DNA from 3 places in the Agrobacterium fabrum str. C58 genome. Region 1 is predicted to be linked to each of the others. Evidence: riboswitches for the same ligand, from Rfam matches in the RefSeq annotation. Region 1 holds a riboswitch; each other region holds the start of a gene.
What was found. Region 1 has a riboswitch for thiamine pyrophosphate ahead of thiC (phosphomethylpyrimidine synthase ThiC). Riboswitches for the same ligand answer to the same signal wherever they lie in the genome.

Region 2: linked by a shared signal. The riboswitch ahead of ATU_RS15180 (ABC transporter permease) and the one ahead of thiC (phosphomethylpyrimidine synthase ThiC) in region 1 are both predicted to bind thiamine pyrophosphate.
Region 3: linked by a shared signal. The riboswitch ahead of thiB (thiamine ABC transporter substrate binding subunit) and the one ahead of thiC (phosphomethylpyrimidine synthase ThiC) in region 1 are both predicted to bind thiamine pyrophosphate.

The regions. Positions count from the first base shown of each region.
Region 1 is NC_003062.2:2,540,378-2,542,576, forward strand. It holds gene thiC (phosphomethylpyrimidine synthase ThiC) at 1-1,353, opposite strand, end outside; TPP riboswitch at 1,449-1,560, opposite strand; gene ATU_RS12515 (acyl carrier protein) at 1,743-1,994, shown strand; gene ATU_RS12520 (acyl-CoA dehydrogenase family protein) at 1,994-2,199, shown strand, end outside.
Region 2 is NC_003063.2:311,781-313,979, reverse strand. It holds gene ATU_RS15185 (ABC transporter substrate-binding protein) at 1-196, opposite strand, end outside; gene ATU_RS15180 (ABC transporter permease) at 193-978, opposite strand; TPP riboswitch at 1,104-1,206, opposite strand; gene ATU_RS15175 (alpha-glucosidase) at 1,428-2,199, opposite strand, start outside.
Region 3 is NC_003062.2:2,699,286-2,701,484, reverse strand. It holds gene ATU_RS13225 (ABC-F family ATP-binding cassette domain-containing protein) at 1-609, shown strand, start outside; gene ATU_RS13220 (VOC family protein) at 707-1,099, shown strand; TPP riboswitch at 1,145-1,255, shown strand; gene thiB (thiamine ABC transporter substrate binding subunit) at 1,293-2,199, shown strand, end outside.

The DNA.
Region 1 (2,199 bases):
GTCGTAACCGGGCGCGATATCTGTCGTGAGCGGCCCAAGCGTATAGAAAGGCGCCTCGCCGCAGGTCTTCAGCTGTTTGTCCATGTTTTCCTTGATCTTGTGCATCGGCACATGGCCGGGGCCTTCGATCATCACCTGGCAATCCCTGGCCCAGGCGATCTGCGTCAGCTCGCCCAGCGTCTCCAGCTCGGCAAACTGCGCCGCATCATTGGCGTCGGCAATCGAGCCGGGACGCAGGCCGTCACCCAGCGAGAAAGAGACGTCATAAGCGCGGCAGATGTCGCAAATCTCCTCGAAGTGCTCATAGAGGAAACTTTCCTTGTGGTGATGCAGACACCACTTGGCCATGATCGAACCGCCGCGCGAGACGATGCCGGTGACGCGGTTGACGGTGAGCGGGATGTAATGCAGCCGCACCCCGGCATGGATGGTAAAATAATCGACGCCCTGCTCCGCCTGCTCGATCAGCGTATCGCGAAACACCTCCCAGTTGAGGTCTTCGGCAATGCCGTTGACCTTCTCCAGCGCCTGATAAAGCGGCACCGTGCCGATCGGCACCGGTGAATTGCGAATGATCCATTCGCGGATATTGTGGATGTTACGGCCGGTGGAGAGGTCCATGACGGTATCCGCACCCCAGCGGATGGCCCAGACCATCTTCTCCACCTCTTCCGCCATGGAGGAGGTAACGGCGGAATTGCCGATATTGGCGTTGATCTTCACCAGAAAATTGCGGCCGATGATCATCGGCTCAAGTTCGGGATGGTTGATATTGGCGGGAATGATGGCGCGACCCGATGCCACTTCCTGACGCACGAATTCCGCCGTGACATAATCAGGGATATGCGCGCCGAAACTCTCGCCGTCCCGCGTAGGCTTTTCCTTTGCGGCCTCGCGCCCGAGATTTTCGCGGATGGCGATGAATTCCATTTCCGGCGTGATGATGCCGGCCCGCGCATAGGCAAGCTGCGTCACCGCTTTGCCCGCCGTCGCTTTCAGCGGCTGGTGGCGCACGGAAAACTCCGGCGTCAGGCGTTCGCCGGTTGCAAAGCCGTTATCCTCCGGCTTGACGTGCCGTCCCTCATAAGCCTCGACATCACCGCGCGCCACGACCCAGTCATGACGCAGGCGCGGAAGACCGTTTTCGATCAGGACGGGATGGCTGGGATCGGTATAGGGACCGGAGGAATCATACACCGTCACCGGCGGTTCGCCCGCCGTTGGGTGCACCGCGATCTCGCGCATCGGCACGCGAATATGCGGATGCAAAATTCCCGGTTTATGGATTTTCGTGGAAGCGGCATGCGGCCCGGTGGTGACGACAAGCGGGATGGTCTTGGCAACGATATTCATCTTGAGGCTCCAAAGTTTGACTGTGGAGACCCAGTTCGAGCCGGAATGATGGAAAATACCGAAGTGCCGACTCACGGCGCCATGCGCCTGCCCGACATCAGGTCTTTGCACCGTCCCTACGCCAGTATGAACTGGATCAGGTTCAACGGGTCACTGCGCATGAAAGCAGAATCTCAGCCCCTTGACGGGACACCCCTGGTGAATGGCCACAGCAAAAGACACTGCCCGCCTTTTGTCAAGGCCGCTCATCAACGCTTGGCAAAGGTGCGGGAATGACGCATGCTGCCGTTAGTTGTAATTAACCTAACGGTTTAGGTGAATATTATCGTTTGCGGCATAACGATAAGCACAAACCTTCCTAATGTTGATTTCATTGGAGATACGTCGGAATGAATGCGACTATTCGTGAAATACTGGCAAAATTCGGCCAGCTTCCCACCCCCGTCGATACGATTGCAGATGAAGCAGATCTTTATGCGGCAGGCCTCTCTTCCTTCGCATCCGTACAACTGATGTTGGGTATCGAAGAAGCATTCGATATCGAATTCCCCGATAACCTGTTGAACCGCAAGTCTTTCGCCAGCATCAAGGCCATTGAAGACACCGTTAAGCTCATTCTGGATGGTAAAGAGGCTGCCTGATGAACGTGACCGTAGCGCCGCAGGATGAAACGCTGTCCGCGCGCGCGGGCCGTGTCGCGACCATTGCCGCAAAGCATGCGGATGACGTGGATGTCACCGGCCGCTTCCCGCAGGAAGCCGTCGATGCCTTGCGCCGCGAACGTCTCCTCGGCATTCAGGTGCCCTCCTCACTCGGCGGCGAAGGCGCCTCCATTCAAGAGATCGC
Region 2 (2,199 bases), on a different replicon from region 1:
GGTCGGCGGGCGGAACCAGCTCCACCTCCAGCCCTGCATCGGTGAACAGGCCGCGTTCCGTGGCGATCACCATCGGTGCATGATCGGGGTTCACGAACCATTCGAGCAACACGGTCAGCTTGTCGGCGGCCTCAGATTGCATGGGCGCAAGCACGCTTGCCGCTGCGATGGCGAGGGAAAAAAGCGTTCGTTTCATGGTGCCGAAAGTCTCCGTAAATATCTGAAAGGAATGGTGTGTTCTGTTTCCTTGGCCCAGGGGGCCAGATTGGCGGTCGCCCGGTCGACGATGAGCCTGAGCAGCACGGCCATGACGGCGAGAATGGCCATGGCGGCGAACATGGTGTCGGTCTGCATACGGGCATTGGACTGGATCATCACGAAACCGAGCCCGGCGGATGCGCCCACCCATTCGCCGATGACGGCGCCGAGCGGGGCAAGCGGCGCCGCCACCCTCAAGCCCGAAATCAGGGAGGGCAGCGCCAGCGGCACGCGCAGCCGGGTGAGGATCTGCCAATGGCTCGCCTCCGTCAGCGAGGCGGCGTCGAGGATGGCGCGGTCCGTGCGGTTGAGGCCATCGGTAAAGGCCGAAGCGACGGGGAAGAAGATGATAACCGCCGTCATCACGACTTTAGAGGCCATGCCAAAGCCGAACCAGAGCACGAGAATGGGAGCGAGCACGAAGACCGGGAACGCCTGCAACACCAGAACCATGGGCCAGACAAGGCGGCCGAAGCGCGGAGTGGCGGCAATCGTGAAGGCGACGAGAATTCCAGCGGTAACGCCTGCCGCGAGACCCAGCGCCATTTCACCAAGCGTCACCATGGCCTGACCGAACAAAAAGCCGGACTGGCGCCAAAAGGCGGCCGCGACATCGGCGGGTGACGGCAGGATGTAGCGCGGCGGCGCAAACAGCCATGTCCCCGTCTGCCAGAGAAGCAGCAGAAGACCTAAACCGTTCAGTGCATGGGTGGCACGCATGAGCCGGGCCTCAGACGCAAACGCACCATGTGCGGAGGACGGAAGGTTTCAGCATCATCGGTCGTCTCCAGATGTGACAATCACGGAGATCAGGCATGGCGGAGAAGAGAAAGGGCAGCGCCTCGAGCGCACGACAGTTCCGTTCCTACGCCGGCATGACCCGGATCAGGTTCAAGGGTCCGGTTCACCACCATCTCAGCACCGTCTGGTGCTCCCCTCGGAAGAGCTTGTTTTGTAGGTCAAGTTTTGAAAATGTCAACGGTTCGCGCGAGGTAAGACCCGCACTGGATCAAGCAGTTTCAGTCAGAAACCGGCGCTCGCATGTAACAATTCGCTTCGCCGGGCCTATAATTCGCCGGGCCTGTACTTCAAAGTCAGCCTGTCGCAGGAGGAAGCCCATCACATCACCCCGCCTGGCGGGGTGATGGCAAGGACGAAACCTCTAGCCTTCAGCCGATGGTGCGAAGCTGTTCGAACAGCCGGTGATGGCTGCTATCGGCACGATAGAACACCGCCGGCTCTCCGAGCGGTGTTTCGACGGTGATGTCTCGCCCGCCGGCATGACGCTTGCCGCTCCAGAGATGCACCCATTCGCCATGACCCGGAAGGTAGAGCGAGCGTTGCGTTTCGCCTGCTTTCCAGACCGGTGCGACAAGCATGTCCGCCCCGTAGAGATAGCAGTCCTGAACGGCATAGGTCTGCGGCTCATTCTCGTAATGAAGGAATAGGGGTCGCTGCACCGGCAGGCCGGTTTTTGCGGCCTCGGCGGAGAGCGATTTCAGATAGGGGGCGAGCGCGACGTATATCGCCGTCATGCGGGCGAAATGGGCAAGAACAGTTTCATCCTGATCGATCTGGAGATTGTCCCGCGGCCGGTTGCCCTCATGGGTGCGCATGACCGGGGTGAAGGCGGCCATCTCCGTCCAGCGCATGATGAGTTCCGCTGTCCGGACATTGCCGAACAGGCTGGTGTAGCCGCCGATGTCTGAGTGATGATAGGCATTGCCCATGAGGCCGGAGGAGAGCGCGCCGCAGATGACGGTGACAAGGCCGTCATGACGGGAGAAGTCGACAGACTGGTCGCCACCCCAGATCAGCGGGCAATGGGCCTGCACGCCGGTGAAGCCTGCACGCATGAAGAACAGTGCTTCGCCGGTCTTGCCACGGCTTTCGACGCCCTTCGCATTGACTTCGGCCCAGAGCGTCGGCCAGGCATTATGC
Region 3 (2,199 bases), 160 kb from region 1:
GGCGGGGAGCGCGCCCGTCTTATCCTGGCGCGCATTCTGGCCCGGCCGACCAATCTTCTGATCCTCGACGAACCGACAAACGATCTCGATATTGAAACGCTCGATCTGTTGCAGGAGATCGTTGCCGGTTTTTCCGGCACGGTCATTCTCGTCAGCCACGACCGTGATTTTCTCGACCGCACCGTCACCTCCACCATCGCACCCGCCAATCCCGATCAACCGGATGGGCGCTGGATCGAATATGCGGGCGGCTATTCGGACATGATGGCACAGCGCAAGGGTGCGGCGGACGAAAAACGCAAGGCCGAAAGGCAGGAAAAGGCCAAGGCCGTATCCTCAGCCTCGCCGTCGCAGGAGCCAGCGAAGGCCAAGGGCAAACTTTCCTTCAAGCAGAAATTCGCTCTCGAAAACCTCCCGAAGGAAATGGAAAAGACCCAGGAAGAGATCGCAAAACGCGAACAGCGCATGGCTGACCCGCAACTCTTTGCCAAGGATCAGGCGACCTTCAACAAGCTGGCGCAGGAAATGGAAAAGCTGCGCGAAAAGTTGGAAACCATGGAAGAGGAATGGCTGGAACTGGAGATGCTGCGCGAGGAACTTGAGAGCTGAAGCCAGGCACTCTCCGTTCGAGCAGTCCTTCGTCGGCCTTTGACAGGCAAGCGGAATTACCGTTCTATGACCCCGCTCGTTTGGAGGAGATCTGAAAATGCGCATGATTTTTGTCAATCTGCCGGTCAAGAATATCGAGGTGTCGAAAAGCTTCTTCACGGCCCTCGGTTTCAGTTTCAATCCGGAATATTCCGACGACCGCACGCTCTGCATGATCGTGGAGGAGAACATTTTCGTGATGCTTCTTCAGGAGGACCGGTTTCGGGATTTCATTAATGGCGATATCGCCGATGCCAAACAGAGCACCGAGGTTCTGACCTGCCTTTCCGCTGGAAGCCGGGAGGAGATCGACGAGATGATCGCAACCGCGCTTGCCTCCGGCGGTAGCAGCTGGAAACCGGTTCAGGACCATGGCTTTATGTATGCCGGCAGCTTTCAGGATCCCGACGGTCACGTCTGGGAGCTGGTGCATATGACGGGACAGGGTTGATCTCGCCCATCTTGCCAATCACCGACGACGGGACTAAACCATCATCTTGATCTAACGGGGTGTCTTCTGTGCTTTTGTGCAGAAGGCTGAGAGGCTTGCCAACCCGAAGAACCTGATCCGGTTCATACCGGCGGAGGGATTAGACGGCTTAAAGGCAAGCGGCTACTCCTTCTCGTCTTTTGAGGAGATACCCGTGCGCCGTCGTCTTTTCCTGAATTCCGTCATTGCCGCCTCGCTGTTTCTGCCCGGTTTAGCCGCGGCGCAGGACAAGCCGGAACTGACCGTCTACACCTATGAAAGCTTCGTTTCCGAATGGGGCCCCGGCCCCAAGGTGAAGGAAGCCTTCGAGAAGGTTTGCGTCTGCACGGTCAATTTTGTCGGTGTCGCGGATGGCGTGGCGCTGCTCAATCGTCTGAAACTTGAGGGCAGCGGTTCCAAGGCGGACGTCGTGGTCGGGCTCGACACCAATCTTGTCGCGGAAGCCAAACAGACCGGCCTTTTTGACGCCAGTGGCATCGATGCATCGGCGGCCAAGGTGCCGGGCGGTTACAAGGACGATGTTTTCGTACCCTATGATTATGGGCATTTCGCTGTGATCTATGACACGCAGGCGGTGAAAAACCCGCCGGCGAGCCTTAAAGAACTGGTGGAAGGCGACTCCGCGCAGAAGATCGCCATTCAGGACCCGCGTACCTCCACACCTGGGCTTGGCCTGCTTTTGTGGGTAAAGTCAGTTTATGGCGACAAGGCGCCGGAGGCTTGGGCAAAGCTCAGGAAGCGCATTCTCACCGTCACGCCCGGCTGGTCGGAATCCTATGGCCTGTTCACCAAGGGAGAGGTGCCGATGGTGCTCTCCTACACCACCTCGCCGGCCTATCACATGGTCGCCGAAAAGTCGGACCGTTATCAGGCTGCGGCCTTTTCGGAAGGGCATTACATCCAGATCGAAGTGTCCGGCCTTCTCAAAAACGCACCGCACAAGGAGCTGGCAAAGCAGTTTCTCGCTTTCACACTGACATCAGGTTTTCAGGATGCCATTCCCGAAAACAACTGGATGATGCCGGTTGCGGCAACGTCGGCGCCCTTGCCCGAGGCATTTT